4 regions of the Amycolatopsis sp. PS_44_ISF1 genome follow, and region 4 is predicted to be linked to each of the others. Evidence: riboswitches for the same ligand, from Rfam matches in the RefSeq annotation. Region 4 holds a riboswitch; each other region holds the start of a gene.
The links. Region 4 has a riboswitch for cobalamin ahead of NYF13_RS07290 (hypothetical protein). Riboswitches for the same ligand answer to the same signal wherever they lie in the genome.
Positions count from the first base shown of each region.

Region 1: another riboswitch for cobalamin. It lies ahead of NYF13_RS20130 (CoA-acylating methylmalonate-semialdehyde dehydrogenase); the one in region 4 lies ahead of NYF13_RS07290 (hypothetical protein).
Region 2: another riboswitch for cobalamin. It lies ahead of NYF13_RS20330 (hypothetical protein); the one in region 4 lies ahead of NYF13_RS07290 (hypothetical protein).
Region 3: another riboswitch for cobalamin. It lies ahead of metE (5-methyltetrahydropteroyltriglutamate--homocysteine S-methyltransferase); the one in region 4 lies ahead of NYF13_RS07290 (hypothetical protein).

Region 1 is NZ_JANUXO010000002.1:1,278,322-1,285,822, reverse strand. It holds gene NYF13_RS20135 (acyl-CoA dehydrogenase family protein) at 1-1,109, opposite strand, end outside; gene NYF13_RS20130 (CoA-acylating methylmalonate-semialdehyde dehydrogenase) at 1,114-2,613, opposite strand; cobalamin riboswitch at 2,766-2,952, opposite strand; gene NYF13_RS20125 (short-chain fatty acyl-CoA regulator family protein) at 3,074-4,474, opposite strand; gene NYF13_RS20120 (MmgE/PrpD family protein) at 4,677-6,158, shown strand; gene prpB (methylisocitrate lyase) at 6,158-7,051, shown strand; gene NYF13_RS20110 (bifunctional 2-methylcitrate synthase/citrate synthase) at 7,090-7,501, shown strand, end outside.
Region 2 is NZ_JANUXO010000002.1:1,327,239-1,334,739, forward strand. It holds gene NYF13_RS20315 (energy-coupling factor transporter transmembrane component T) at 1-487, opposite strand, end outside; gene NYF13_RS20320 (ABC transporter substrate-binding protein) at 487-1,434, opposite strand; gene NYF13_RS20325 (ABC transporter substrate-binding protein) at 1,431-2,291, opposite strand; gene NYF13_RS20330 (hypothetical protein) at 2,288-5,083, opposite strand; adenosylcobalamin (AdoCbl) riboswitch at 5,125-5,270, opposite strand; gene NYF13_RS20335 (hypothetical protein) at 5,521-5,823, opposite strand; gene NYF13_RS20340 (hypothetical protein) at 7,471-7,501, shown strand, end outside.
Region 3 is NZ_JANUXO010000002.1:2,142,028-2,149,528, reverse strand. It holds gene NYF13_RS23770 (diguanylate cyclase domain-containing protein) at 1-744, opposite strand, end outside; gene metE (5-methyltetrahydropteroyltriglutamate--homocysteine S-methyltransferase) at 1,262-3,544, opposite strand; cobalamin riboswitch at 3,664-3,813, opposite strand; gene NYF13_RS23760 (ribonucleotide-diphosphate reductase subunit beta) at 3,938-5,011, opposite strand; gene NYF13_RS23755 (ribonucleoside-diphosphate reductase subunit alpha) at 5,025-7,501, opposite strand, start outside.
Region 4 is NZ_JANUXO010000001.1:1,600,473-1,607,973, forward strand. It holds gene purF (amidophosphoribosyltransferase) at 1-387, shown strand, start outside; gene purM (phosphoribosylformylglycinamidine cyclo-ligase) at 419-1,489, shown strand; gene arfB (alternative ribosome rescue aminoacyl-tRNA hydrolase ArfB) at 1,550-1,978, shown strand; gene NYF13_RS07280 (GNAT family N-acetyltransferase) at 1,994-2,737, opposite strand; gene NYF13_RS07285 (Gfo/Idh/MocA family oxidoreductase) at 3,067-3,963, opposite strand; cobalamin riboswitch at 4,007-4,142, shown strand; gene NYF13_RS07290 (hypothetical protein) at 4,157-4,816, shown strand; gene NYF13_RS07295 (CbiQ family ECF transporter T component) at 4,797-5,903, shown strand; gene NYF13_RS07300 (ATP-binding cassette domain-containing protein) at 5,900-7,501, shown strand.

The DNA.
Region 1 (7,501 bases), on a different contig from region 4:
ATGATCACCCGCATGATTTCGTTGGTTCCTTCGAGGATCTGGTGCACCCGCAGGTCGCGGACGATCTTCTCCACCCCGTAATCGGCGAGGTAGCCGTAACCGCCGTGCAGCTGCAGGGATTGGTTGGCCACTTCGAACCCGGTGTCGGTGCAGAACCGCTTGGCCATGGCCGAAAGCTGGGTCGCGCGGTCCTCGCCCTGGTCCAGGGCGTCGGCGGCCCGCCACAGCAGGGTGCGCGCGGCTTCGAGCTCGGTGCGCATGTCGGCCAGCCGGAACTGCAGGGCCTGGGACTGCGACAGCCTGGCTCCGAACGCGGACCGCTCGGACAGGTACCGCACGGCCTTGCCCAGCGCCGCTTCACCGCCGCCGAGGGAGCAGGCCGCGATGTTGAGCCGCCCACCGTCCAAAGCGGACATGGCCACGGCGAACCCGGAGCCCTCGGCGCCGAGCCGGGCCGAAGCGGGCACGCGGGCGCCGTCGAACACGACCGCCCGGGTGGGCTGGGCGTTCCAGCCCATCTTGACCTCGTCGGGGCCGAAGGAAACCCCGGGCGTGCCCCGCTCGACGACGAAGGCGGAGATGCCGCGGGCGCCCGGCCCGCCGGTCCGGGCGAGCACCACGTAGACCTCCGAGGTGCCGGCGCCCGAGATGAACTGCTTGACCCCGTCGAGCACGTAGGACTCGCCGTCGCGGCGGGCCTGGGTGGACAGGGCGGCGGCGTCGGACCCGGCGCCCGGCTCGGTCAGGCAGTAGCTGCCCAGGTGCTCCATGGTGGACATCCGCGGCAGGTAGCGCCGGCGTTGCTCCTGGTCGCCGAACCGGTCGATCATCGTGGCGACCATGTTGTGGATCGACACGTAGGCCGCGATCGAGGGGCAGCCGGTGGCCAGCGCCTCGAACACCAGCACGCCGTCGAGCCGGCCGAGCTCCGAGCCGCCGACCGCCTCGGGCAGGTACAGCCCGCCCAGTCCGAGTTCGGCGGCCTTGCGCAGCACGTCGACCGGGAAGTGCTTGGCCCGGTCCCACTCCAGTGCGTGCGGGGCCAGGTGCTCGGCGGCGAAGTCCGCCGCCGTCTCGCGCAGGGCGCGTTGTTCGCCGGTGATCCTCATGGCTTCAGCTCATCGTCGGGATGACGAAGGAGGCACCTTCCCGGGCGCCGGAGGGCCAGCGCGAGGTGACGGTCTTGGTCTTGGTGTAGAACCGGATCGAGTCCGGGCCGTGCTGGTTGAGGTCGCCGAAACCGGACCGCTTCCAGCCGCCGAAGGTGTGGTGGGCGATCGGCACCGGGATGGGCACGTTGACCCCGACCATGCCGGTGTCGACCCGCGAGGTGAAGTCGCGGGCCGTGTCGCCGTCGCGGGTGAAGATCGAGACGCCGTTGCCGTACTCGTGCTCGCTCGGCAGCCGCAGCGCCTGCTCGTAGTCGTCCGCGCGGACCACCGAGAGCACCGGGCCGAAGATCTCCTCGCGGTAGATCCGCAGGTCCGGGGTGACCCGGTCGAACAGGCAGCCGCCGAGGTAGAAGCCGTTCTCGTGCCCGGGCACGGTCACCTCCCGGCCGTCCACCACCAGCTCCGCGCCCTCGGCCAGGCCGATCTCCACGTACTCGCGGACCCGCTGCACGGCCGCGGCGGTGATCAGCGGGCCGAAGTCCGCGGTCTCGTCCAGCGCGGCGCCGACCTTGAGCGTCCGCACCCGCGCGGCCAGCCGTTCGACCAGCGCGTCGGCCGTGGCCCGGCCGACCGGGACGGCGACCGAGATGGCCATGCACCGCTCGCCGGCCGAACCGTAACCGGCGCCGGCCAGGGCTTCGACCACCCCGTCGAGATCGGCGTCGGGCATCACGATCAGGTGGTTCTTGGCCCCGCCGAAGCACTGCGCGCGCTTCCCGTGCGCGGCCGCGGTGGCGTAGATGTACTCGGCGACGGCCGAGGAGCCGACGAAGCCGAGGGCTTCGACCCGCGGGTCGGTCAGCAGCGCGTCGACGGCTTCCTTGTCGCCGTTGACCACGGAGAACACCCCCGGGGGCAGACCGGCTTCGGCGAACAGCTCGGCCAGGCGCAGCGGGACCGACGGGTCGCGTTCGGACGGTTTGAGGACGAACGCGTTGCCGCAGGCGATCGCGGGCGCGGCCTTCCACAGCGGGATCATCGCCGGGAAGTTGAACGGCGTGATGCCGGCCACCACCCCGAGCGGCTGGCGCATCGAGTACACGTCGATGCCGGGGCCGGCCGAGTCGCTGTACTCGCCCTTGAGCAGGTGCGGGATGCCGACCGCGAATTCGACGACCTCCAGCCCGCGCCGGAGGTCGCCGCGCGAGTCGGCCACCGTCTTGCCGTGCTCGGCCGAGAGCAGCCGGGCCAGACTGTCCTCTTCGGACCGGGCCAGCTCCAGGAACTTCATCAGCACGCGGGCGCGGCGCTGCGGGTTCCAGCGGGCCCATTCCCGCTGGGCCGCGGCCGCTTCGCCGACCGCCGCGGTGACCTCGGCGGCCGAGGCCAGCGGCACCCGCGACGGCACCGCGCCGGTGCTGGGGTCGAAGACGTCGGCGAAGCGGCCCGAGGTACCGGGAACCGGCTTCCCGCCGACGAAGTGGTGGAGTTCGGTGGTCATGGCACGCCTTTCGCGAGAGCGCAGGACAGAGCACCCGGGCGCGCCGAGCGCGCTGGGTTCCGGGCCGGTCCGGTTACCGCCGGGTGGGCGGCGGGCCGGTGATTTTCGCGCAGGCAGGGGGAATCCGCATGCGTTCAGCTCCATCCTCGTGGACGAACACGAATACCTGCGGCCGGTATCCTGGCTTCCGGATCGACGGGGCCCCGGCCTTCCCGGCTCGCGCCAGTGGCCATTTCCTCGCGGGGCACCGCTCCCCGGTCACAGTGGCGGGACCGCGCCGGTTTCGCACCGGCTTCCCTGCACCGCAGACCTGAGGAGACCCTATAGTAGGAAGTCCGAGTATGTCGAGCGGGCCGAGAATCTCACCCGGGCGGGGCACGGTGTCCCCGACGGTCCGATGGCGCGGCGGCCCCGACTGTTCCGATGGCGCGGCGGCCCCGATGGCGCGGCGGTGCGGTCCTCAGCCCTGCGGCGGGTAGGGCAGCAGGCTGCTGGTGTGCTCGTCCACCCGCAGGGTCTTGCCGATCGCCGGGAAGGCGCGTTGCGGGCAGGCCGGGCGCTCGCAGACCTTGCAGCCCATGCCGATCGGGGTGATGGCGGCGTCGGCGCCCAGGGCGAGGCCGGCGGAGTAGACCAGGCGGCGGGCGTGGCGCAGTTCGCAGCCGAGGCCGATCGCGAAGGTCTTGCCGGGGTCGCCGTGGCCGCCGACCGCGCGGGTGACCGTGCGGGCCAGCCAGAAGTACTTCTGGCCGTCCGGCAGCTCGGCCACCTGGGTGAGGATCCGGCCGGGCGAGCCGAACGCCTCGTAGACGATCCACAGTGGACACGAACCGCCGACCCGGGAGAAGTGGAACCCGGTGGCGGACTGGCGTTTCGAGATGTTGCCGGCCCGGTCGACCCGGACGAACGAGAACGGCACGCCGCGGGTGCGCGGGCGCTGGAGCGTGGAGAGCCGGTGGCAGACCGTCTCGAAGCCCACGCCGAAGTGGTCGGACAGCCGGGTGAGGTCGTAGCGGTACCGCTCGGCGGCGCCGAGGAAGACCCGGTAGGGCAGCACCAGCGCGCCGGCGTAGTAGTTGGCCAGCCCGATCCGGGCCAGCCGCCGGGCGGTGTCACCGCTGAAGCCGCCGGTGCCGACCAGCCGCTCGATGGTGTCACCCGCCTCCAGCAGCGCCAGCTCCGAGCCGAGCCGGAACGCGGCCTGGCCCGGGCGCAGGCCGGGGGACAGGTGCAGCACGCGGGTCGCGGGGTCGAAACGGTGCTGCTCGGTGCCCAGCGCCGTCGAGCCGACCTGCACCCCGTGGCGCTCCCGCAGGCCCGCGCTCAGCCCGGACCGCAGGTCACCGGGGGTGAGCCGCAGCTCGGCGGCCAGCCTCTCCGCCGGCTCGTCCAGCTCGGCCACGTGGTTGCGACGCCGGTAGAACCAGTCGCGGATCTCCTCGTGCGGCTGCTGCGAGGCGGTGCGGTCCAAACCCTGCTCGGACACCAGGGTCGCGATGTTCTCCACCGCCTCCCGGTACCGCCGGTGCAGGCCGACCAGGGTGCGCGCGACCTCGGGGAGCTTGGTGGTCAGCTCGTCGACCTCGCCCGCCGACAGCGAGCCGGTGACCGTGTCGTCGGCGAAGACCTCGCGCACGTCGGCGACCAGCCGGGCGACGTCCTGCGGGGCGAAGAACTCCGCGTCCACGCCGAAGTGCCCGGTGAGCCGCAGCAGCACCGGCAGGGTCAGCGGACGGCCGTTGTGCTCCAGCTGGTTGACGTAGCTGGGGGAGATCTCCAGCAGCCGGGCCAGCTCGGACTGGCTCATCGACCGGTCCTCCCGCAGCTGGCGGAGCCGGGCGCCGGCGTACATCTTCTCCATTCCCGGACTGTAACAACTTTGACAAACCAAGCCCGAACGTTCACAGGAATTCACAGAGCACAACTATCGACCGGCACGGTCTCCCGGTGTCAGGCTGGAGGTCCGGCACCACAGAATTCACAGGTACCGCGAGGGTCCGCTGCGGCTGAGCGGCCCCGGACCCGAAGCCCGGCCGTGATTTCCCCGTTCACGAAGGAAAGTGATGATCGACCACACCGTCCGCACCTACCGGTCCGCCGAGCCGCTGCCGCGCGAGCAGCAACTGGCCTGGAAGCTGGCCGCGGTCGCCACCGATCCCGTCCCGGTGCTCCCCGAGGTGGCCGAGATGGTGGTCAACCGGGTGATCGACAACGCGTCGGTGGCCGCGGCGTCGCTGTCCCGCCGCCCGGTCCGGGTCGCCCGTGACCAGGCCCTGGCCCATCCCGGGACGCCGGGGGCGACCGTGTTCGGCGGGCCCGGCCGGTACGCCCCGGAGTGGGCGGCCTGGGCCAACGGCGTGGCCGTGCGCGAGCTGGACTACCACGACACCTTCCTGGCCGCGGACTACTCGCACCCGGGCGACAACATCCCGCCGATCCTGGCCGTCGCCCAGCACACCGGCCGCACCGGCGCCGACCTGGTCCGCGGCATCGCCGCCGGGTACGAGCTGCAGGTCGGCCTGGTCCGCGGGATCTGCCTGCACGAGCACAAGATCGACCACATCGCCCACCTCGGCCCCTCGGTCGCGGGCGGGCTGGGCGCCCTGCTCGGCCTGGACACCGCGACGGTGTACCAGGCGATCGGGCAGGCCCTGCACACCACCACGACCACCCGGCAGTCGCGCAAGGGCGAGATCTCCTCGTGGAAGGCCTACGCACCGGCGTTCGCCGGTAAGGCCGCGATCGAGGCCGTCGACCGGGCCCTGCGCGGGGAGGGCGCGCCGAGCCCGGTGTACGAGGGTGAGGACGGGGTCATCGCCTGGCTGCTGGGCGGGCCGGACGCGCGCTACACCGTCCCACTGCCCGGTCCGGGCGAGCCGAAGCGAGCCATTTTAAACACGTTCACCAAGGAGCATTCGGCGGAGTACCAGAGCCAGGCGCTGATCGACCTGGCGCGGCGGCTCGGCCCCCGGGTCGGCGAGCTGGGCCGGGTGGCGCGGATCGTGATCCACACCAGCCACCACACCCACCACGTGATCGGCTCCGGCTCGGGCGACCCGCAGAAGTACGACCCGAAGGCCAGCCGCGAGACGCTGGACCACTCCGTTCCGTACATCTTCGCCGTCGCCCTGCAGGACGGCGCCTGGCACCACGAGCGGTCCTACGCCCCGGAGCGGGCGAACCGGCCGGACACCGTGGAGCTGTGGCAGAAGATCAGCACCGTCGAGGACCCCGAGTGGACCCGCCGCTACCACGAGCCGGAGCCGGCGTTCGGCGGCCGGGTGGAGGTCGTGCTGGCCGACGGCACCACGCTGGACGACGAGATCGCGGTCGCCGACGCGCACCCGGCCGGGGCGCGCCCGTTCACCCGGGAGCAGTACGTGGCGAAGTTCCGCGCCCTGGCCGAGGGCGTGATCACCCCGTCCGATCAGGACCGGTTCCTCGACGCGGTGTCACGGCTGGCCGAGCTGGACGCGGCCGAGGTGCGCGAGCTGGCCCTCCCGGCGACGATCGACGCGACACCCGCGACGAAGGGGATCTTCTGATGCTGCACGCCACACCCACCGCCGCCCGGAAGCGGGCGGCCTTCCGCGCCGGGCTCAACTCCGGAACGCTGCAACGGTTCCCGGGCGCGTTCAACCCGCTGAGCGCGAAGCTGGTCGAAAAGCACGGCTTCGACGGCGTGTACATCTCCGGCGCGGTGCTCTCGGCCGACCTCGGCCTGCCCGACATCGGCCTGACCACGCTCACCGAGGTGGCGGGCCGGTCCCAGCAGATCGCCCGGGTCACCGCGCTGCCCGCGCTGGTCGACGCGGACACCGGCTTCGGCGAGCCGATGAACGCCGCCCGCACCGTGCAGGTGCTCGAAGACGCCGGGGTCGCCGGGATGCACCTGGAGGACCAGGTCAACCCGAAGCGCTGCGGGCACCTCGAAGGCAAGGACGTGGTCGCGCGCGAGGTCGCGGTGCGGCGGATCTCCGCCGCGGTCGCCGCCCGGCGCGACCCGGACTTCGTCATCGCCGCCCGCACCGACGCGGCGGGGGTGCACGGGCTCGGCGACGCGATCGACCGGGCCAAGGCCTTCGCCGACGCCGGGGCCGACCTGATCTTCCCCGAGGCGATGCGCGGGCCCGCCGACTTCGAGCGGATGCGGGCCGCGGTCGACGTGCCGATCCTGGCCAACATGACCGAATTCGGCCAGAGCGAGCTGCTGGACGCGAAGACCCTGGAATCGCTGGGCGTCAACCTGGTGATCTACCCGGTCACCCTGCTGCGGCTCGCCATGGGGGCGGCCGAGCACGGCCTGCGCACCCTTTCCGAGCAGGGCACGCAGAAGAGCCTGCTCGGCCGGATGCAGCACCGCCGGGACCTCTACGAGCTGCTGGACTACGAATCCTACAACACCTTCGACGAGAACATCTTCACCTTCCGCGTCTGAAATTGTCCGGACGCCCGAACTCGACCCAGGGGGCCATCATGTCTGCACCTACCATCCACAAAGGACTCGACGGGGTCGTCGTCGACACCACTGCGGTCTCCATGGTCAACCCGGACACCAACTCGCTGACCTACCGCGGCTACCCGGTGCCGGAGCTGGCCGCGCACTGCAGCTTCGAAGAAGTGGCCTACCTGCTCTGGCACGGCCAGCTCCCGGACCCGGCCGAGCTGGCCGGGCAGAACGAGCGGGAGCGGGCCCAGCGCGGACTGCCGCCCGAACTGGTGACGACCCTGCTCGCGCTGCCCGGCTCCGCGCACCCGATGGACACGCTGCGCACCGCGGTCAGCATCCTCGGCGCCCACGACCCGAGTGAGGACGACAACTCACCCGAAGCCAATCAGGCCAAGGCATTGCGGCTGTTCGCCGTGCTGCCCTCGGTGGTGGCGCTCA
Region 2 (7,501 bases), on a different contig from region 4:
CCGCGGTACCGACCTCATACAACGCCGGGGGCATGGCCTTGAGCAGCCGCTTCGAGTTGGCCAGCGCGTTCGCCGCGCCGAGGCAGACGACCATGGTGGACAGGCGCAGCCCGTCGTAGAGCCCGCCCAGCACCGATTCCGCCGAAACGTCCCCGAGCAGCCGGATCCCGGCGGCCCACGCGGGCAGCGGGATGGCCGGCAGGTGCAGGAGGACCGTCGAGCCCTCTGCGCCGCCGAAGACGATCCGGAAGAACACCCGCACGCCGACGATCACCGCGCCCAGGTAGACATACATCCGGAACGCCATGGCCCAGGGCGCGTCCGTCCGGCGGGCCACCACGACGTAGCCCGCCACCGCCAGGATGGTCAGCAGCAGCCACGGGTTCGTGGTGCGGCTCGCGGCCACCGCCAGCCCCAGCGCCCACACCCACCAGGCGGCGGGATGCAGGTCGCGGGGCAGGAAGTAGGTGGCCGCCGCCCTCGGCATCACTGGTTCCGGGCGCGTCGGCGCCGCCGGGCGGTGAACCCGGCCGCCGCCGCGAGCAGCAGCACCGCCGCCCCCGCCGCCCAGGGCGCGTAGTCGCTCGCCCCGGTCTGCGCCTTGATCGCCTGGTCGACGTCGGGCGCCTGCTCGCCGCCGGTGAAGGCGACGTCGGCCCGCGGGTCCGGTGCCCCCTGCGCGCCGCCCTCCGGCCGCGGCTTGGGCGGTGGCAGCGCCCGGCCGCCCGCCCCGGCCTGCCCCGGTGCCGGCACCTCGGGCGAAGGCGGCGCGGTCCCGTGGCCCTCCGGCGCGGCCGGCTGGTTCCCGGACCCCCGAGGCGCCTGCCGTTCGCGGGGATCGTCGGAGTTCGGCGCCGGTTCGGCCGCGGTGGCGCAGGACTGCCCGGCCGTGCCGGGGCGGACCGGGGCGATCCGCGGCACCGGGTTGGCGTCGGCCGTGGCGTTGAGGGAGAACGACCAGCCCTCGAATCCGCCCGGGGTGAAGTCCCGGTTCTTCACGCCCCACTGGCTGTACTGCCAGGCGCAGTTGTTCCCCGCGTGCCAGTACGACCAGTAGCCCGCGGCCGGCGGGGTGTCCACACAGGACTCCCGGTAGTGCTCGTCGCCCTTGACCGGGATCTCCTCCACCGCGGACGGCCGGTTCTCGATCCGGCAGATGAAGGCCTCGCCCCAGCGCTGGACGCCGGCGATCTGGAAACCGGCGCCCTTCAGCGCGTCGAGCCCGGTGCCGCGGCCGGACTGCGGGTCGCAGCGGACGATGGTGGTGCCGCCGAGCTGCTGGAAGTCGATCACCACGGTGGACCCGGCCCCGTCGGCGCAGAAACCCGGGTGCCCCCGGGACTGGTCGACCGCCTGGGCCGCGACCGGGGGGCCGGCCGCCGCCAGGAGCGCGGCCGCCAGCACCCCGGACATCCGGGCCGCCCGCCGCGTCATTGCACCGTCAGAGTGGCCGTCGAGTACACGGTGCCGGTGCCGGTGGCCTGGATCGTGTAGGTGTAGACGCCCTTCGCGGTCGGCGTGATCGTCTTGGTGCCGCCCGGCACCGCCAGCGGGCCGGACCAGGCGCCGCCGCCGGTGGCCGGGGACACCGCGCTCGCGGTCAGCGCGCTCGCGTGGGTGGAGGTCCAGGTGAGCGTGGTGCTCTGGCCCAGGGTGATGGTGCGGTCCAGGTCGTCGGCCGACAGGCTGACCGTCGGGTTGCCCGCGTTCACCGCCGGGTTGTGCGGGGTGACGCGCGGCGCGGGGTTCGTCGAGGCCGACTTGTTGAGCGAGAACGACCAGCCCTCGAACCCGCCGGGCACCACGTTGCGGTTCATCGCTCCGTAGCTGCTGTAGGTCCAGGTGGTGCCGGCGCCGTCGGCGTTCCAATAGGACCAGTAGGCCGTGCCGGGCGGGGTCCGCACGCAACCCTCGTGGTAACCGGGGCTGGTGGTGATCGGGATCGACTCGGTGGCCGAAGGCCGGTTCTCCAGGCGGCAGAGGAAGCCCAGCCCCCACTGGGCCGTGCCGGCGACGGCGATGCCCGCGTCCTGCAGCGCCTGCACGCCGTTGCGCTGGGTGCCGGGGCTCGCGTTCGGCGAGCAGCGGGTGATCGTCGGGGCCGCGACCCCGCCGTTGCCGTCCAGCTCCTGGAAGTCGACGACCACGGTGACGCCGGTCAGCGCGTCGGCCCCGGTGCAGATCCCGGTGTAGCCCTTGCCCGGGTCGAGCGCCGACGCGGGTGGGGCCGCGGCGGCGACCCCGGCCAGTACGGCGAGACTCGACAGCAGGGCCGAAACTCTTCTTCTCACTGTGTGCTCCCCAGGGTGTTCGTCATCTTCTCGGTGATACGGCGGGTACGGCGGGTGAAGTGGTGCTGGCCGGCCAGTACAGCGGCGGACAGCAGCAGGCCGAGGGCCAGCAGGCTGATCAGCAGCCCCGGCGAGCGGCCGCCGGCCGAGGCCTGCGCCGCTTTCGGCGCGGCGACGGCGGCGCCGGAGGTGAAGGGCAGGCGGACGGCCGGGGTCACCGGTGAACCGTCGGCCCCGGTCCACCCCCGGCCCGCGATCCCGGCCGCCGAGGCGACGCTCGTGGCCAGGTCGCTGGGGCCGCCAGGAGTCTTCGGAAGGCCGCCGTCGCCGCCCTGGAGCGCGCCCACCGACCGCACCGTGGCCGCCACGTCGAGCCCCGCGGCCTGGCGGGCGCCCGCCACGAGCGAACTGAGCACCGGGTCCGGGGCGCCGTTCGCCTCGATCAGCCCGGCGCGGTCCGGCCGGGCCGACAGTGCCCCGGCCGCGGACTCCAGCACGGCGGCCCGGTCGCGGCTCCAGTCGCCCGGGACCAGGCCCGGGACCGGTCCGGCGGCCGGTGGGCGGGCCCGCACGACCAGCGCCTGGACCACGGCCGAGGTCGACGCCGCGTCGCCGGTCGCGCACGGCCCGGCGTTCACCGCCACCGGGAACAGCCCGTCCCGGCACTGGTGGCCGAGCAGGAAGTCCAGGCCGGACCGCGCGCCGGTGGTGTCGGAGACCGCGGTGGCCGCCAGGACCCCCCATGCCTGCCGCCGGGTGGTCCGGGTGGGGTCGGCGAACCGGCCGGTGTCGGCGAATTCCCCGTCGCCGCCCCGCAACGCCGTGAGAGCGGTGTGCAACTGGGTGATCGTGGACCGCAGCCCGGCCGGCGCGTCTTCGCCACCGGCCAGGAACTGGGCGATGATCTGGAGCTTCGCCAGCGGTTCGACGTACGCGGCCGAAGACGGCTCATACGGCGCCCCGTGCGCGTAGGCGTTGATCGAGTCCGGGCTCAGCAGGAACCGCGACGCCCGATCCGCGGCTTCGAGTGGCCCACCGAGGGTCCGGAGGGCGAGCACGAGGTCCGCGGTGAGGTCGTAGTCCACATAGGTCCGGCCGTCCTGCGTGGTCTCGACGTGGTCGCCCCCGGCCAGCCGGCCCGCCAGGTACGCGCCGAGGCGCCCGGCCGGGGATTGCGGGGCCGGGCCGGGGGAACCAGCGGCGAACGAGGTCTCCGGCGGACGCGACGGCGACCCGCCAGCGGTGGGCGGCACCGCCTGGTGGTCCTCCCCCGGTTTCGCGCCCGGCGAGGGCGGCGGGACGGGCTTGACCGGCAGGACTCCCCCGGTGAGCGCGTAGAAGCCGATCTGCGAAAGCCCCAGCGAGGCCTGCGCGCTCGCGCGGATCCAGGTGTCGAGGCTCCCGATCCCGTCCGGTTTCGCCTTGGTGTACTCCGACGGGGTGTACGCGATCGCGCCGATCTGGTCCTGGAGCCGATCACCCGGGTCGGCGGCCGCGGTGACCTGGGCCGCCTTCAGGAAGGCCACCCCCTTGGCCACGGCCGCGTCCGCGCCCCCCGCGTCGGCCAGCGCCTGGACGATGAGCCCGGTGCTGTTGGTGTTCGGCGCCTCGGTCCCGACGCCGCCGCCCCAGCCGCCGCCCGGGTCCTGGTCGGCCTCGAGCCAGGCGACGGTCCGGCCGATCCGGGCGTCGAGGCCCGTCGCACCCGCGTCGCGCGCGGCGAGCATCGCGGACAGGGACAGCCCGGTGGTGTCGCCGTCCTTGGCCGATTCCCCGGTCGCCTTGCCCTCGTCGCAGCTGGACAGGCGGTAGGCGTCGGCGCCGGTTCCGCCGGTGGGGAGGTAGCCGAAGAAGATCCGGAAGTAGCCTTCGGAACACTGCTGGTTCACCAGGGTGTCGATGGCCGGCTGGTCGTTCTCGTGCACCCGGGCCAGCCCGATCACGCCGAGGGCCTGGCCGAAGGTGTTGGAGTTGTTGCTGACCCCGCTCGCCAGCGCCGGGTCCTTGGAGTAGTCGCTGACCCGCCCCCGGTCGCGCCCCTGGCGCGGGATCGCGCCCAGGGTCTCGGCGACCATGTCGTGCCCGCCGAAGTTCCTCGGGTCCCGGCCCGCGACCTCGGCCGCGACCAGCACCTTGGCCGCGGCACCGCCGGTGATGACCGCGTCGTAGCCCTGGCCGTGCACGAGTCCGTCCCAGGTGTAGTAGTCGGTGGCGTGCTTCTCCAGGTAGGAGGTGATCGGCGCGGCCAGCTCACCCCGCCCGGAGGCGTACATCGCGAACACCGAATCGATCATCAGCCCGTGGTCGGGCAGCGCCCCGCCGAGCGGGTTCTGCAGGGTGCCCTCAGCGCTCAACTGCCGGGCGAGCCACTGCGAGTTCGCGGCGGCGGCGGGTTGATCGGCAGTGCCCGGGCGACCGGCCGGTGCCTCACCAGCCCCCGGGACGGCGACCGGCCGGGCCCGCACGCCTTGCCCGGCCACCAGTCCGGCGTCGGCCTCCCGGGCTCGCGCGCCCCGCGCGGCCACCAGTCCGGCGTCGGCCTTTCGGGCGCGCGCGCCTTGCGCGGCCACCGGTCCGGCGTCGGCTTCCCAGGCCCGCACGTCTTGGCGGGCGGCGAGTTCGGCACTGTTCGGCCAGGCGCGCACACCTTGGTGGGCGGTGCTCCGTTGACTGCCGACCTGCTGCTCGCCGGCTTCCCGGGCCCCGACCGCCCACACCGGACCGGCCGGGGCCGCCACCAGGACGGCCAGCAGTCCGCACACCACGACCGCACCGAAGCGTCTGCCCGACACCACTCCCCCATCCCCAGCGCGACCACGGGGAGGACGGCGTCCAGCGCCGGCCCCTGCTAACGCGGCAGCGGCTTTGACATCACCTGCCCGCGAGGTGGACCCGACTCGTCACCTGAGTGACCCACGGTTGCGCGACAGCGCCGGATTTCGACCGGCTTCCCCGTCGCGGGCATGAATTCGTGCAGTTGTGCGAAAACCGGCTGACCTTAACACCGCCGAGGCGGCGGGGGGACCGGTAGTCGCGCAGTTCACCGGGGTGCCGTAGACCGCCAGGGGTGGACGGTCACGGATGACGCCGGGGCGAGCACTGCCGGTAGCGATCGGGATCCGGGGTTCCAGTAGTCGGCCCGGTCCGCCAAGATTCGCTGCTCCTCACTGCGCCGCCGATCCCGGGTAGCGATGCCCTTCCTCGCGGTGCCCGGGATCGGCAGGCGTCGTCATCCCCGTGGCACCCGGGTGCGGCGCGGCCAGAGCGCGCCGGCGCCGACCAAGCTCGTGATGACGACGAACGTGCCGAGCGAAGCGGCGATGCGGGGGTCGGTCGTCGTCACCACCGCGGCCACGGCGCAGCCCCCCGCGAGGAGGAAGAGGACCGTGCGGACCGCGGCTACCCAGGCCGAAAGCGGGCCGGCCAACCGGCGCAGCCGGCCGTCACCGCTTTCGGGCCGGCGATGACGGCCGTGCTCACGCCCAGCCAGCACCTTCGCCGCCGCCGCGATCATCTCCTCGGCACTGGCCACCCGCGGCTCCGGATCCTCGGCCTTGAAGCACCCGGCCACGTCGACCCGCTGCGGAACTGCAACTCCGGACGGCTCCGGGTCGGCCGACAAGGGTGCAGCGCGCGGTGCCGGGGCGGCCGACAAGGGCGCAGCACGCGGTGCCAGGTCGGCCGGCGAGGGTGCAGCGCGCGGTTTCGGGGCGGTCGCCGTGGGTTCTTCGTCGACCCGTGCCCGCTCGGCGGCGAATCCGCCGGAGAGACCGCCTCGTCGCGGGTCCGGAGCAAGAGGCCCGGCTCGCTCCGGCTCGGTACTCCCGCGTCCGGCGGCGCTCGGTCGGCACGGTGGGCGTTTCCCTGGTTCGCGTGGCCTTTCCAGCGGTACAGTCACCAGGTCCCTTTCCTCGTCTTCACGGGCTGGTCATCGGACACCGCGGGGCCTCTTGTTCGAGCAAGGGGCCCCGCTCCTCTTCGCCGGCGCTGCTCCCTTCCCGGGAACTCGGGTCATCCCATCCTGACGGAGAACGCACAGTCACCCCACGACCTACTACGAGTGTCTCGCTGAGCGGTATTTCCGCGTCGCCCAGCGGTTCGGGTGACTCGCGCGACTACTCCGCGCTACCACGGAGAACAGTTACTGGAACCGTCGCATTTCCAGCTACCGACGGTCTATCACGTTCCCGGCGCATCACCCCAGAGCAGCGAAACCATTGGAATATGCAGGTCCATCTGCACGGACCGCCGGATCGGGTGATCATGCAGGCCAGCGCCGCCCGGCTGGCGCGAGGGGTGGAACAACCACGTGAAGCACACGAGGCGTAACCGAGTCATCGTCATAAATGTCACTCATAAGAGTGGTACGGAAAGTCACCACCATGGTTGACGCAACGGCCGGAACCGTCTCGGGCCGGGCACTGCCGGGCGGCGGGGACATTCAAGGCCAGCTCGGCTTCCGTGATCGCCGGTGCAGAATATTCGAAACCACCGGTATGCCCCTTGCGTTGGCAGCCGGAAACAATATGCAACACCGATCCTTACCGAGCGCGACCACGCGCTGGTGCAAGGCTATTTTACGAAACGTAAATAAACGGGTGCATCGCCGAGTCGGCCACTTTGCGGGTCGCAGCAGCCGTTTCCCTCGGGGTTCGGTGGCCAATCCTGGGTTTTCCCCAGCCGATCACTGCACCTACACTTCTGCACGAACAGATGCACGTGCATCGGCATGAGCGAGCGCCGTCCACCGGCGGTCCCCGCCCGAAACCGGCCAGCAGCTCGGCGACGACAGCAATCTCTTTGGAGGCAACTGATACGCACCCGCCGAAACCGCAGGGGACGAGAGGCAACCAGGAGCTTCGTGAAGGCGGCCGCGTCTCCACAGTGCGGAAACCGTGGCGGTGCAGCGACTGCGGAAGTCCGATGAGGACAGTCCGTCGAAGGAAGAAGAAGGCGCGACCCCCTCTAGCCCAGGGAGCCGCGCCGGTACGAACACACATCCGATCTCGAGGAGTGCGTCATGGCCATCGTAGACGTTGGCAGTTGCAACCAGGCAGGGGAAAGCGGGCGACCGGAGCCTCGCCCCCCGCAGGCGGCGGCAGCGCCGAGCCCACCGGCCAGAGCCGGCGGTGGCCGGAGCGAGCAGCCCGTTCGCGTCACGATCCGGATCTGTGACGGCGTGCTGGTGCTCAACCGGCAGACCCACCAGG
Region 3 (7,501 bases), on a different contig from region 4:
GGTGAAGATCCGCGAGAGCTTGCCCGCGACCTCCCTCAGCACCTCGTCGCCGATCCCGGCGCCGAGACCGTCGTTGATCACCTTGAACCCGTCGATGTCCAGGTAGACCAGCCCGACCTGGTCGGGCCCGGACGAGCCCAGCGCGGCCTCCAGCCGGGTGGTGAACGCCTGCGCGTTCGGCAGTCCGGTGAGCGGGTCGTGCAGGTTCTGGTGCCGCAGCCGCTCGCCCAGCAGGTGCAGGTCGTCGGTGTCGGCGGCCAGCATGACCGGGTAGCGGGAGTCGATCCCGTCGCCGGGCAGCCAGGCCAGGGTGACGTTGGTGCTCAGGCGGCCGTCCTGGCTGTGCGCGAGGTGCACGCCGCGTTCGGTGATCTCTTCGGTGCCGTCGGTGCTGTCGGTGGCCAGCCGTTCGAGCCCGCCGCGGATCCGGTCGGCGTCGTGGGGGGTGGCCGCCAGTCCGGACAGGTGCCGCCCGCGCAGCCGGGCCGGCGGCGAGCCTACCAGCTTGCCGAGCGCCGGGTTGGCTTCGACGATGTCGCCGCCGGTGTCGGCCAGTGCGATCGCGATCGGCGAGACGGTGAACAGCGTGGTGAAGCGCCGGAGGACGCCCTCGTAGGCCGAGTCCGTGTTCCGCAGGACTTCGCGGGCGAATTCGAGCAGCAACCGCTCCCGGTTCTCCCGGGGGAGGGTTACTCCTTTGGTGTCGGCCAGCAGCGCCGCGTACCGGCGCGCGAGCTCGGACACCCCTGGCCGGTCACCAGGCTCAGGCACTCTTCACCCCTTCAGACACGGACTAACACCAGCTCAGCCGTGGTGCGAGCACTCTTGGACCCACACTGAGTATGAGTCGTCCACGAGTGATGCCACGGCACCACGCGCGCAACGGGGTGTCTACCGGCTGAACGAGTGATGGACTCCGCACGAAAGGTGACGGCTGGTCACCTTGAGTGCGCGAACGTGTCGCCCGATGCCGACCGGCCCCGGCCCGCGCCCTCTCGTCGTCGAGTGGAAGCCGTCAATGATATTCCAGGCGCACCGGCAGTCCGTCAGCGGGCACCGGGGCGCGGGCGATCGCGATGCCGGCCCGATCGGAGCTGACGACCGCGCGCCCTCGCGCAGCGCTGGGCCCACTCGGGCGGCACGGCCGGTAGGTCGCGAACGCGTGAAGGCCGGCCGCGCGGTAGGGCGGTGATCGGGTGGTTCGGCTCGTGCGGGCCGGGGACGGTCCCGGCCGTCGCCGGCCCGCACGAGCCCGGACCGGCTAGGCCAGCTCGGCGCGGACCAGCCGGGCCGCGGCGACCAGGTTCCGCAGCGCGGGGTCGATTTCGGCGTAACCCCGGGTCTTGAGCCCGCAGTCCGGGTTCACCCACAGGCGACCGGCGGGCACGGCGGTGACGGCCGTGCGCAGCAGGCCGGCGACCTCCTCGACGCCCGGCACGCGCGGCGAGTGGATGTCGTAGACCCCGGGACCGACGCCGCGGGCGAAGCCGGCTCCGGAGAGGTCTTCGAGCACCTCCATCTTGGAGCGCGCCGCCTCGATGCTGGTGACGTCGGCGTCGAGCGCGTCGATCGCGGGCAGCACCTCGCCGAACTCCGAGTAGCACATGTGCGTGTGGACCTGGGTGGAGTCGGCCGCGCCGGACGTCGCGACGCGGAACGCGCGGACGGCCCACGCGAAGTACGCCTCGTGCCCGGCCGCGCGCAGCGGCAGCAGCTCCCGCAGCGCCGGCTCGTCGACCTGGACCACCCGCACGCCCGCGGCCTCCAGATCGGCCACCTCGTCGCGGATCGCCAGCGCGACCTGCAGCGCGGTGTCGGCCGGCGGCTGGTCGTCGCGGACGAAGGACCAGGCCAGGATGGTCACCGGGCCGGTCAGCATGCCCTTCACCGGCTTTTCGCTCAGCCGCTGGGCGTGCCGGGCCCACGGCACGGTCATCGGCGCCGGCCGGGAGACGTCGCCGAACAGGATCGGCGGGCGGACGCAGCGGGAACCGTAGGACTGCACCCAGCCGAAGTCGGTGGCGGCGAAGCCGTCGAGCTGCTCGGCGAAGTACTGCACCATGTCGTTGCGCTCGGGCTCGCCGTGCACCAGCACGTCGAGGCCCAGCTCCTCCTGCAGCCGGACCACGCGCTCGATCTCGGCGTGCATCCCGGCCACGTACCCGGCCTGGTCCAGCTCGCCCGAGCGCAGCGCCGCGCGGGCCTTGCGGACCTCGGTGGTCTGCGGGAACGAGCCGATCGTGGTGGTCGGCAGCGGCGGCAGGCCCAGTTCGGCCTGCTGCGCCGCCGCGCGCTGCTCGTACGGCGGGCGCGTGGCGTCCTCCGGGCGCAGGGCGGCGAGCCGCTGCCGCACCGCCGGGTCGGTCACCTCCGTGGCCGCGGCCCGGTCCGCCACCGCCGCGCGGGCCGCGCCGAGGTCGGCGCCCTCGCCGTCTTCGCGGCCCTCCGCCCGCAGCGCCCGGCCGAGCAGCACGACTTCGTCCACCTTCTGCCGCGCGAAGGCGAGCCAGCCCTTCACCCGCGGGTCGAGGCTCGTCTCGCGCTCCACGTCGTAGGGCACGTGCAGCAGCGAACAGGAGGTCGAGACGCTGACGGCCGCGGCGGTGCCGAGCAGCTTGCGCGCCTTCTCCAGCGCGCGGTCCGGGTCGGTGCGCCACACGTTGCGGCCGTCGACCACCCCGGCGAGCACCTCCTTGTCCCGCAGCGCGCCCTCGGCCGCAACGGTGTCCACAAAGGACTCGTCGGTGACCAGGTCGACGGCCAGCGCCTCGATCGGCGAACGGGCCAGCACGCCCAGCCCGCGGCCCAGGCCGCCGAAGTACCCGGCGACCAGCAGCTTCGGCCGGTCCTCGGCCTTGGCCAGCACGTGGTACGCGCGGGTCAGCGCGTTGAGCTCGGGGGTGCGGCGATCGCCGGCGAAGGCCGGCTCGTCGAACTGGACCCACTCCACGCCCTCGTCGTGCAGCCGGCGCAGCAGTTCGGCGTAGGCCGGGAGCAGTTCGTCGAGCAGCTCCAGCGGCTCGAAGCCCGGCGTGGTCGCCTTGGCCAGCAGCAGGAAGGTGACCGGGCCCACCAGCACCGGGCGCGTTTCGATACCGAGCGCACGGGCCTCGCGGTACTCGTCGAGCGGTTTGCTGCCGGTGAGGGTGAACTTCGTGTCCGGGCCCAGCTCGGGGACCAGGTAGTGGTAGTTGGTGTCGAACCACTTCGTCATTTCGAGCGCGGGCGCGTCCTGCACGCCGCGTGCCGCCGCGAAGTAGGTGTCGAGCGGTGAAAGACCCAGACCGGTGAAGCGCTCGGGCAGCGCGCCGAACAGCTCGGCGGTGTCGAGCACCTGGTCGTAGTGGGAGAAGGTGTTGGACGGGATCGAGTCCAGGCCGGCTTCGCGCTGCCCGGTCCAGGCCCGGGTGCGCAACCCGCGGCCGGTGGCCAGCAGTTCCGCGGCGTCGATCCGGCCCGCCCAGTACCGCTCCAGTGCCCGTTTGAGCTCCCGGTCCGGCCCGATGCGCGGGCTGCCCAGGACGGTGGTGCCGATGGTGTTCACAGCTCTCTCCTCGCGAGCTCGCCGAACGAGTCCGGGCACGCGAAGGGGCCGCGTTTCGCGTCGCGCCTGCTCCCACGAGGCCCGGACTCACGCACGCCGTCGGCGCGCGTGCCACGGGCAGGTCTTCGGACTCGTGGGCGCCGTGCGCACGCCTACTCGCCGTCGCTTCCCAGGCTCGCGCCCAGTGCTTCACCACTTCTCGTGGTGACGGCTTTCGTTCCCACTCACCGCTGCGGGGGCAGTCCCGGATTCACACCGGGTTCCCTGTTGCCTCGACCGGGGTGCGGCCGCGAAAACAGCTCGGCCACGCCCTGGGCGAACCAGTGGCGTGGCCGAGCCTAGCGCTCGGGGCCGGGCGTGGCACAAATCCCGCCCGAATCCCGGATGGCGGGATCAGTCCCAGTCGAGGGCGCCGCCCGACTGGTACTCGATCACGCGGGTCTCGAAGAAGTTCTTCTCCTTCTTCAGGTCCATCGCCTCCGACATCCAGGGGAACGGGTTCTCCGTCTCCCCGAAGATGGGCGCGAGGCCGATCTGCTGCGCGCGCCGGTCGGTGATGAAGTGCATGTACTGCTCGCACAACTGCGCCGACAGGCCGAGCATGCCGCGGGGCATGGTGTCGCGGGCGTAGGCGACCTCCAGCTCACACGCCTCCTTCAGCATCCCGCGCACCTCGGCCTGGAACTGCTCGGTCCACAGGTGCGGGTTCTCGATCTTGATCTGGTTGATGCAGTCGATGCCGAAGTTCAGGTGGATCGACTCGTCGCGCAGGATGTACTGGTACTGCTCGGCGATGCCGACCATCTTGTTCCGCCGGCCGAGCGAGAGGATCTGCGCGAAGCCGGTGTAGAACCACATGCCCTCGAAGATCACGTAGAACGCCACCAGGTCGCGCAGGAACGCGGTGTCGGCCTCGGGCGTGCCGGTCTCGAAGTCCGGGTCCTCCAGGTGCTGGGTGTACTTCAGCGCCCAGGCGTCCTTGTCCGAAATGGACGGAACCTCGCGGTACATGTTGAACAGCTCGCCCTCGACCAGGCCGAGGCTTTCGCAGATGTACTGGAAGGTGTGCGTGTGCACGGCCTCCTCGAACGCCTGGCGCAGCAGGTACTGGCGGCACTCCGGGTTGGTGATCTGCCGGTAGACCGCGAGCACGATGTTGTTGGCCACCAGCGACTCCGCCGTGGCGAAGAAGCCGAGGTTGCGCTTGAGCATCTGCCGCTCATCCTCGGTGAGGCCGTCGGCCGACTTCCACAGCGCGATGTCGGCCTGCATGGCGACCTCGGTCGGCATCCAGTGGTTGTTGCAGCCGGCGAGGTACTTCTCCCACGCCCAGCGGTACTTCATCGGCAGCAGCTGGTTGACGTCGGCGCGGGCGTTGATCATCCGCTTGTCGTCGACGCTGATCCGCTCGGCGCCGACCTCGATCTCGCCGAGGCCGGTGACTCCGGGGGTCTCCACGTTGGTCATGTTCTCGGGTTCCTTACTGGCAGGCTTCGCAGTCGGGGTCGTCGATCCGGCAGGCCGCGCCTTCGGTGGCGACGAAGTCGACGTCGTCGACCTTCGGCAGCTCCTTCGGCTCCGGCTGGGCGGCGGGCGGCGTGACGGGCGGCGTGACGGGCACGGACGGCACCGCGGCCTCCGGGGAGGGGACCGGGACCGCGGCCGAGGCCGGCGGCGCCGGGACCGCCGCGGCCGGGGCGGCGGCCGGGGCGGCGGACACCGCGTTCAGCTTGCCGTCGGTGCCGCGCAGGGTGCTCTTCTCCACGTGCGTCGCGGACTGGGCCCGCAGGTAGTACGTGGTCTTGAGGCCCTTGTGCCAGGCGTAGCGGTACAGCTCGTCGAGCTTGCGGCCGCTGGGCGCCGCGATGTAGAGGTTCAGCGACTGCGCCTGGTCGATCCACTTCTGCCGGACCGAGCCAGCGTCCACGATCCACTTCGACTCGATCTCGAACGCGGTGGCGTAGAGCGCCTTCAGGTCGTCCGGCACGCGGTCGATCTGGCCGAGGCTGCCGTCGAAGTACTTCAGGTCGCTGACCATCACCTCGTCCCACAGGCCGCGGGCCTTGAGGCTCTTGACCAGGTGCGGGTTGACCACGGTGAAGTCGCCGGACATGTTCGACTTGACGAACAGGTTCTGGAACAGCGGCTCGATCGACTGGCCGACCCCGGAGATGTTGGAGATCGTCGCGGTCGGCGCGATCGCCATCACGTTGGAGTTGCGCATGCCGACGGTCTTGACCCGCTGGCGCAGCGGCGCCCAGTCCAGGGTCGAGGAGGTGTCGACGTCGAGGGCGTCACCCTGGCGGGCGTCGATCAGCAGCTGCATCGAGTCGATCGGCAGGATGCCGCGGCTCCACAGCGAGCCCTCGAACGACTGGTACCGGCCGCGCTCCTCGGCCAGGTCGGTCGAGGCGGAGATCGCGTAGTAGGAGACGTGCTCCATGCTGAGGTCGGCGAACTCCACCGCGCCGGCCGAGGCGAACGGCACGCCGATCTCGAACAGCGCGTCCTGGAAGCCCATGATGCCCAGGCCGATCGGGCGGTGGCGCAGGTTGGAGCGGCGGGCCTCCGGGATCGTGTAGAAGTTGATGTCGATCACGTTGTCCAGCATGCGGACGGCGGTGCGCACGGTCTTCTCCAGGCGCTCGGTGTCGAGCCCTTCGGGGGTGACGTGCTTGAGCAGGTTCACCGAGCCGAGGTTGCACACCGCGACCTCTTCGGCGTTGGTGTTCAGCGTGATCTCGGTGCACAGGTTGGACGAGTGCACCACGCCGACGTGCTGCTGCGGCGAGCGCAGGTTGCACGGGTCCTTGAAGGTGATCCACGGGTGGCCGGTCTCGAACAGCATGGTCAGCATGCGGCGCCACAGCTCGACCGCGCGGATCTTGCGGAACACCTTGATCTCGCCGCGCTCGGCGGCGGCCTCGTACTCGCGGTAGCGCTCGGCGAACGCGTTGCCGTAGAGGTCGTGCAGGTCCGGGGTCTCGTTGGGCGAGAACAGCGTCCACTGCGCGTCGGCCTCGACCCGGCGCAGGAACTCGTCCGGGACCCAGTTGGCCGTGTTCATGTCGTGCGTGCGGCGGCGGTCGTCACCGGTGTTCTTGCGCAGGTCGAGGAATTCCTCGATGTCCACGTGCCAGGTCTCGAGGTACGCGCAGGCCGCGCCCTTGCGCTTGCCGCCCTGGTTCACCGCGACGGCGGTGTCGTTGGCGATCTTCAGGAACGGCACCACGCCCTGGGACCGGCCGTTGGTGCCCTTGATGTGCGCGCCGAGGCCGCGGACCGGGGTCCAGTCGTTGCCGAGCCCGCCGGAGTACTTGGCCAGCAGCGCGTTGTTCTTGTACGCCTGGAAGATCGAGTCCAGGTCGTCGTCCACAGTGGTCAGGAAGCAGGACGAGAGCTGGGCGCGCGTGGTGCCCGAGTTGAACAGCGTCGGGGTGGAGGCCATGAAGTGGAAGCTGGAGAGCAGCTCGTAGAATTCGATGGCCCGGGATTCCCGGTCGTCCTCGCGGATGGCCAGGCCCATCGCCACGCGCATGAAGAACGCCTGCGGCAGCTCGAACCGGGTGCCGTTGTGGTGCTGGAAGTACCGGTCGTAGAGCGTCTGCAGGCCGAGGAAGCCGAAGTCGAGGTCGCGCCCGGGGCGGATGGCCGCGGTGATCCGGTCCAGGTCGAAGCGCAGCAGCTCGCCGTCGACCAGCTCCAGCTCGACCGCGCGGCGCAGGTAGCCGCGGAAGTAGGCGGGGTACTCGCCGGCCATCTCGTCCTGGCTGGCCAGGCGGGGGGCTCCGGCCAGGTAGCTCAGCGCCTCGCCGCGCAGCTTGTCCAGCAGCAGCCGGGCGCTGACGTAGGAGTAGTTCGGCTCCTGCTCGACCAGCACGCGGGCGGCCATGATCTGGGCCAGCGCCAGCTCGTCGGCGCTGATGCCGTCGTAGAGGTTGCGCTTGGCCTCGGCCA
Region 4 (7,501 bases):
CGCATGCTGCGGGAGGCCGGCGCGCTGGAGGTCCACGTCCGGATCGCCTCGCCGCCGGTGCGCTGGCCGTGCTTCTACGGCATCGACTTCGCCTCCCGGGCCGAGCTGGTGGCCAACGGCGTCGACCTCGACGGCATCCGCCGCTCCATCGGGGCCGACTCACTGGGCTACATCTCGCTCGAAGGTCTGGTCGCGGCGTCGGAGCAGCCGAAGACCCGTCTGTGCACGGCGTGCTTCTCCGGCGAGTACCCGATTCCGCTGCCCGACGACGCGCTCATCGGCAAGCACCTGCTGGAGAGCATGGGTTCGGCGGACGGCGCGACGGTGTCTCCACTCGCAGTCAGCCCCGCGGGGTACGGTGCCGAAGACGCCGTCCGGCGTCCCTAGTCGCAGCTTGTCCAAGAGGGAGTCCGCTTCCGTGAGCGAGTCCACGAGCGCCACGTACGCCGCCGCCGGAGTCAGCATCGACGCCGGTGACCAAGCCGTCGAGCTGCTCAAGCCCCATGCCGAGCGCGCCACGCGACCCGAGGTCCGCGGTGGGGTCGGTGGCTTCGCCGGGCTCTTCTCGCTGAAGCTCGACCGGTGGAAGGAGCCGGTGCTCGCCTCGTCCACCGACGGGGTCGGCACCAAGATCGCCGTCGCCCAGATGCTGGACAAGCACGACACCGTCGGTATCGACCTGGTCGCCATGGTGGTCGACGACCTGGTGGTCACCGGGGCCGAGCCGCTGTTCCTGCAGGACTACATCGCCGTGGGCAAGGTGGTGCCGGAGAAGATCGCGGCGCTGGTCGGCGGCATCGCCGAGGGCTGCGTGCAGGCCGGCTGCGCGCTGCTGGGCGGCGAGACGGCCGAGCACCCCGGGCTGATGGGCGAGCACGACTACGACATGTCGGCCACCGGCGTCGGCGTGGTCGAGGCGGCCTCGCTGCTCGGTCCGGATCGCGTGCGCCCCGGCGACGTGGTGCTGGCCATGGGCTCCTCCGGACTGCACTCCAACGGCTATTCGCTGGCCCGGCACGTGCTGCTGGACATCGCGCGCATGCCGCTGGACGGGCCGGTCGAGGAGTTCGGCCGCACGCTCGGTGAGGAGCTGCTGGAGCCGACCCGGATCTACGCCAAGGACTGCCTGGCGCTGGCCGCCGAGACCGAGGTGCGCACGTTCGCGCACATCACCGGCGGCGGCCTGGAGGCCAACCTCGCGCGCGTGATGCCGCGCGGGCTCATCGCCCGGCTGGAGCGCGGGTCCTGGACCCCGGCGCCGGTGTTCGCGCTGGTCGGGCAGCGGGGCAAGGTCGAGCGGGCCGAGCTGGAGAAGACGTTCAACATGGGCGTCGGCATGGTCGCGATCGTCTCGGCCGAGGACGTGGACCGGGCGCTGGCCGTGCTGACCGCGCGGCACGTGCCGGCCTGGATCCTCGGTGACGTGCGGCCGACCGAGTCCCCGGACGGCCCGCGCGCCGTGCTGTCGGGCGACCACCCGAGGTTCTAGCCCCGGTCCCCGGGCCACACAGCCGGAAACGCGGTTGCCGCCTGCTGCCAGACTGGACGGGTGGCAGAGGACGTGGTGATCGGCACCCGGTTCGTGGTGCCCGGGGCCGAGCTGAGCGAGCGCTTCTCCCGGTCGTCCGGACCGGGTGGGCAGGGCGTGAACACCACGGACTCCCGGGTCGAGCTGTCGTTCGACGTGGCCCGGTCGGCCGCGATCCCGCCGCCGCTGAAGGAGCGCATCCTGGCGCGGCTGGCGGGGCGGCTGGTCGACGGGGTGCTGACCATCGCCGCCAGCGAGCACCGCTCCCAGCTGATGAACCGCGACGCGGCCCGTGAACGGCTTGCCTCGGCGTTGCTGGCCGCCTCCGCGCCGCCGCCGGCCAAGCGGCGTCCGACCAAGCCCTCCCGGGGCTCGAAGGAACGCCGCTTGGCCGCGAAGAAGCGCCGTGGCGACGTCAAGCGCGGCCGCGGCGGCCGGTTCGACGACTGAAGCGCTCCGTACTGCTCAGCCCAGGCAGAAGTGCACGCACTCGCCGGCCCGCTGGTAGCCGACGCGGCGGTACACGGTGGCGATCCCCTCGTCGCCGGGAGTGAGGAAGACCGTGTGCGCGCCCCGGTCGTGCCCCAGCCGCGTGAGGTGCGCGGTGATGGCCGACGCGATGCCGCGGTGGCGGTGGGTCGCCGCGACGCCGATGCCCGCGATCTCGGCGGTGCCGTTCTCGATCTCCAACGCCACGCCGCCGCCGACGATTTCGCCGGTCACCGTGTCCTCGACGAGCACGGCCCGCTCTCCGTGGGCCAGCGTGCCGGCCAGCTCGGCGTCGGACACGTCGGGGGACTCGCCGAAGGCCACGTTCTGCGCCGCGCGCAGGCCGCGCGCTTCGGACTCGTTCGACGGCGCGCGCAGCCCGATGCCGGCGGGCGCCGGGCGGTCCACGAAGTCGGCCGGGGTGCAGGTCATCAGCGGGATGCGCCGCTCCACGGCGTAACCCTGGTCGATCAGGCGCTCTTCGAGGTCCGGGGCGGCCTCGGTGAAGAACTCGAGCCGCGGCAGCAGGCCGCGGCGACGGTAGGCCGCGGTCAGCCGCACGATCTCGGCGGCCGAGGGCACGGCGTCGTCGTCGGGGATCGCGTAGTTGAGCATCGGGTGGCCGGTGTCCCGCGCGAAGGTGGCGAGGAACGGGCCTACGCGTTCGGTGTCCCGGCCGCGGGGCGCGGTCGTGCGGACATAAGCCTGGATGACGGACATGAGCCGGGTGAACCCTTTCGGGGTCGAGGGAGGAGCGCGTGCGCGGAGCACGCGCCGGGGGCGACGCGGAGGTGCTCGCGTCCGGCCTGGCTTCGGCCGACGCGGGCAGCGGCGGCGAACATAGGCGTTCCTTCGTCCGAAACGGGTTTGGCCCGAGTCTCGCACCTGGGGCAAGGGGTTTTCCGGCGCGGCGCCGAGGGGCGGGCAAGATCCCTCCGACCGGCCTCGACCGTCCACAGTGGATGCTGTGGACAACCCTGTGGAAGGATTTCCACGACTTGGCCGGAAGCCTTATTTCACAACGAAAAGTAGTGGGACTGCCCTGTGTACTACTTGGCCAGCTCGCGGGCCCGTTCGATGATCCAGGACAGGTGCAGGCCACGCCGGACGTCGCACGGGTGCGTGGTGGTGCCGCTCGCGATCATCGCGGCGAAATCGTCGAGCAGGGCGGTGTAGGACGCCCCGGCCGTGCCCGCTCTGCGGCCGAGCGCGCGGTACCCGTGCTCGCCGTAGACGGCGACCTCCACGACGGTGGGCTGGATCGGCAGGTGCAGGGAGAGCGTCGCGGTGCTGATCGCGCCCCCCTCGTGGGCCAGCATCAGCTGCCAGAGGTCGCCTTCCCCGTGGTGCGCCGCGAGCACCTCGGTGATCCGGCCGAGGGCGGCGTCGAGCAGGTCGAACGCGTGCGGGCCGAGGTCGGAGATCGAGCCGCCGGCGTCGTCGCGGCGCCAGGGCGAAGCCGCGTACTGGCCGCCGAGCAGGGCGCCCGAGAGCCAGCGGGCGCCGCCGCCGCGCCAGCCACCCGCGCGGGTGATGTCGTCGAGCCATTCGCGGGTCGGCGTGGCGAACCGCAGGGTGAGCACGACCAGCGACGCCACCTCGTTCGAGGTCACGGCGTCGGCGAGCCGCTGCGCGCCGGCCAGGTCGGCGGCGATCGGCTTCTCCAGGATCACGTGCTTGCCCGCTTCGGCCGCCTTGACCGCCAGCTCGGCCTGCACGGCGGGTGGCACGGCGAAAGCCACCGCGTCGACCTGCGAAAGCAGCTCGTCGAAGTCGCCGGTGCCGATCGCCCCGTGCGCGTCGGCCAGCTCCGAGGCGGCGCCGGGACGACGGGCCCAGACGGCGGTGAGGGTGGTCCCGGGGTGGTCGGCCAGCCCGGGCGCGTGCACCGTGGTCGCCCACGGACCGGTTCCGACGAGTCCGACGCGCAGCTGTCCGATTCCCACGCCCGGAAGTGTAGGTGTGGCCGGTCTCGCTTCCGGCGGCTCCCTCCGGTGGGTTAACGTCGGTGGGTTCTTCGCCACGAACGGGGGAATCCGGTGCGAGTCCGGCGCTGGCCCGCAACCGTGATCGGCCCTGGCCGGGGCCGTGAGCCGGATCGCCCGCCGTGGTCCGATCCGATGCGAGGTTCGTCGACCGATGTCTGTTCCACCGCCCGCCTGGGGGCGCGTGCTCGCCGCGTGCGCGCTGCTGTTCACCTTCGGCCTGGCCGGGGCCGGCCCCGCCGCCGCGACCGTGCCCGGGAAGGGCGCCGCGGGCTACTGCCCGGACGCCACCGGGGTCACCGTGGTCGTCGACTTCCAGGACCTCGGCGGCGAACCGCTGATCCGGTGCGCGCCCGGGCCGCAGGAGAACGGCGTCACGGCCATGCAGAACGCGGGCCTGGACCTGGTCGGCGCCGGCAAGTACGGGCTGGCGCTGATCTGCCGGATCGAGGGCCGGCCCGCCGACCAGTCGTGCACCGGGCTGCCGCCGGAGAGCGCGTCGTGGAGCTTCTGGACCGCGGCCGACGGAGGCCGGTGGGAGTCGAGCCAGGTCGGCGTGCAGGGCTGGAAGCCGCCGGCGGGCAGCTTCGAGGGCTGGTCGTTCGCGCACAACAAGGCGTTCGCGGACTACCCGCCGCCGCGGACCGCACCCGTGCGAAAGGCGAACGCGCCGGCCGCACCGTCTGAGCCGACTGCCTCGTCCGACGGAGGTTTCCCCTGGGGTCTGGTGATCGGCATCGCGGTGATCGTGGTGATCGCGGCCGCCGGGATCGTGACCGGGCTTCGGCGACGGCGTGGCGCGGACCGCTCGTGAGCCGCGCGGCCGGCCGTTGACCGGTGTCCCGAGAGCGCTGCACCCGGGTGCGTGGTGGGTCTGGGCGCTCGCGCTCGCCGTCGCGGCCAGCCGGACCACGAACCCGCTGCTGCTCGGACTGGTGATCGCGGTGGCCGGGTTCGTGGTCGCCCACCGGCGCACGGACGCGCCGTGGGCGCTCTCCTTCCGGATGTACGCCTACGTCGGCGCGGTGATCGTGGTGTCGCGCGTGCTGTTCCGGATCCTCATCGGCGGCGAGGACGGCGGGCACGTGCTGTTCACGCTGCCGGCCATCCCGCTGCCCCGGGGCGCCGCCGGGATCACCCTGCTCGGCCCGACGTCGGCGGAGGAACTGCTGGGCGGGTTCTACGACGGGCTCCGGCTGGCCGCGATCGTGCTCTGCGTCGGCGCCGCGAACGCCCTGGCGAATCCGAAACGCCTGCTCAAAGCGGTTCCCGGGGCGTTGTACGAGGTGGGCACGGCCGTCACGGTCGCGCTCTCGGTGGCCCCGCAACTGGTGGAGAGCGTGCAGCGGGTGCGGCGCGCGCGACGGTTGCGAGCGGGCCGTTCGCGCGGCCTCCGGGCCGTGAAGGGGATCTTCGTGCCGGTGCTCGCGGACGCGGTGGACCGCTCGCTCCTGCTGGCCGCGGCGATGGACTCGCGGGGCTACGGGCGGCGGGGCTACCTCGCGCCGCGGGTGCGCGTGCTGATCGCGGTGTGCGTGCTCACCGGGATGATCGGGGTGGCCGTGGGCGTGTACGGAGTGCTCGACGGGACGTCGGCCTGGCTCGGCGTGCCGATGCTGGCGGTGGGGCTGGTGGTGGCGGGGGCCGGGTTCGTGCTCGGCGGCCGTCGCGTCCAGCGCACGGCGTACCGGCCCGACCGGTGGCGACGGCCGGAGACCCTGGTGGCGCTGTGCGGCGTCGGCGGGTGCGCGCTGCTGTTCGCGGCCGGGCCTTCGGGGTTGTACCCGTCCGCGCTGGAATGGCCCTCGCTGCCGGTCCTGCCCGTGTTGTCCGTGCTGATCGGGGCGCTGCCCGCGTGGCTGGCGCCGCGCCCCGCACCAGTGCCGGAGGTCGCCCGGTGATCAGGTTCTCCCGCGTCGGGGTGGCCTACGACGGGGCCGCGCGGCCGGTGCTGTCCGAGGTGGACCTCGTGGTCGAGGAGGGCGAGCTGTGCCTGGTGGCCGGCCGGACGGGGGTCGGCAAGTCGACTTTCCTCGGCGCGATCAACGGGCTGGTCCCGCACTTCACCGGCGGCCGGCTGACCGGCCGGGTGCTCGTGGCCGGACGGGACACCCGCACGCACCCGCCGCGTGAGCTGGCGTCCGTGGTCGGGGTGGTCGGCCAGGACCCGCTGGCCGGGTTCGTCACGGACACCGTCGAGGAGGAGCTGGCCTACGGCATGGAGCAGCTGGCTGTGGCGCCGGAGGTGATGCGCAAGCGGGTCGAGGAGACGCTGGACCTGCTGGGCGTCGCCGACCTGCGTCACCGTCCACTTCGGACGCTTTCCGGCGGCCAGCAGCAGCGCGTGGCGATCGGCTCGGTGCTCACGGCGCACCCGCGCGTGCTGGTCCTGGACGAGCCGACCTCGGCCCTCGACCCGACGGCGGCCGAGGAGGTGCTGGCCGCGATCACCCGCCTGGTGCACGACCTGGGGACGACGGTGGTGGTGGCGGAGCACCGGATGGAGCGCGTCGCGCAGTACGCCGACCGGGTGCTGTACCTGCCGGGCGACGGCTCGGTGGCTTCGGGCTCGCCCGCGGAGGTGTTCGCATACGCGGACGTCGCCCCGCCGATCGTCGAACTGGGCCGGCTGGCGGGCTGGTCGCCGCTACCGCTCTCGGTGCGCGACGCGCGCCGTCAGGCGGGGCCCTTGCGGGCGCGATTGGCGGCTCACCCACGTCCTTCCACCGCGGTCGAGCCTGGCGCTTCGGTGGTGCGGGCGGCGGGGGTGCAGGTCCGCTACGGCGACGTCCTGGCCGTGCGCGGGGTGGACCTGCGGCTGGCGCGGGGCGAGGTGGTGGCGCTGATGGGGCGCAACGGATCGGGCAAGTCTTCGCTGCTGTGGGCCGTGCAGGGCAGTGGCCCCCGCTCGGGTGGCACGGTGGAGGTGCTGGGTGAGGACCCGGCCCGCCTGAAGCCCCGGGCGGCCCGGGCACTGGTCGGCCTGGTGCCGCAGAGCCCGGCGGACCTGCTGTACCTGGAGACGGTGGACGCCGAGTGCGCCCAGGCGGACGAGGAATCGGCGGCCGCGGCGGGCACGACGCGTTCGCTGCTGGACCGCCTGGTGCCGGGGATCGAGGGGAAGCTGAACCCGCGCGACCTGTCGGAGGGTCAGCGCCTGGCGTTGGTCCTGGCCGTGCAGCTCGCGGCCGCGCCCCCGGCTCTGCTGCTCGATGAGCCGACCCGGGGCCTGGATTACCCGGCCAAACGCCACTTCGCGTCGGTGCTCGCTTCCCTCGCGGCCTCGGGTCACACGATCCTGCTGGCCACCCACGACGTGGAGTTCGTCGCCGTGGCGGCCCACCGGGTGGTGGTGCTGGCCGAGGGCGAGGTGGTGGCGAACGGCCCCACCGCGGAGGTCGTGGTGTCGTCCCCGGCGTTCGCGCCGCAGGTGGCCAAGATCCTGGCTCCGGAGCCGTGGCTGACGGTGGACGAGGTCGCCGGAGCGCTGGGCCCATGA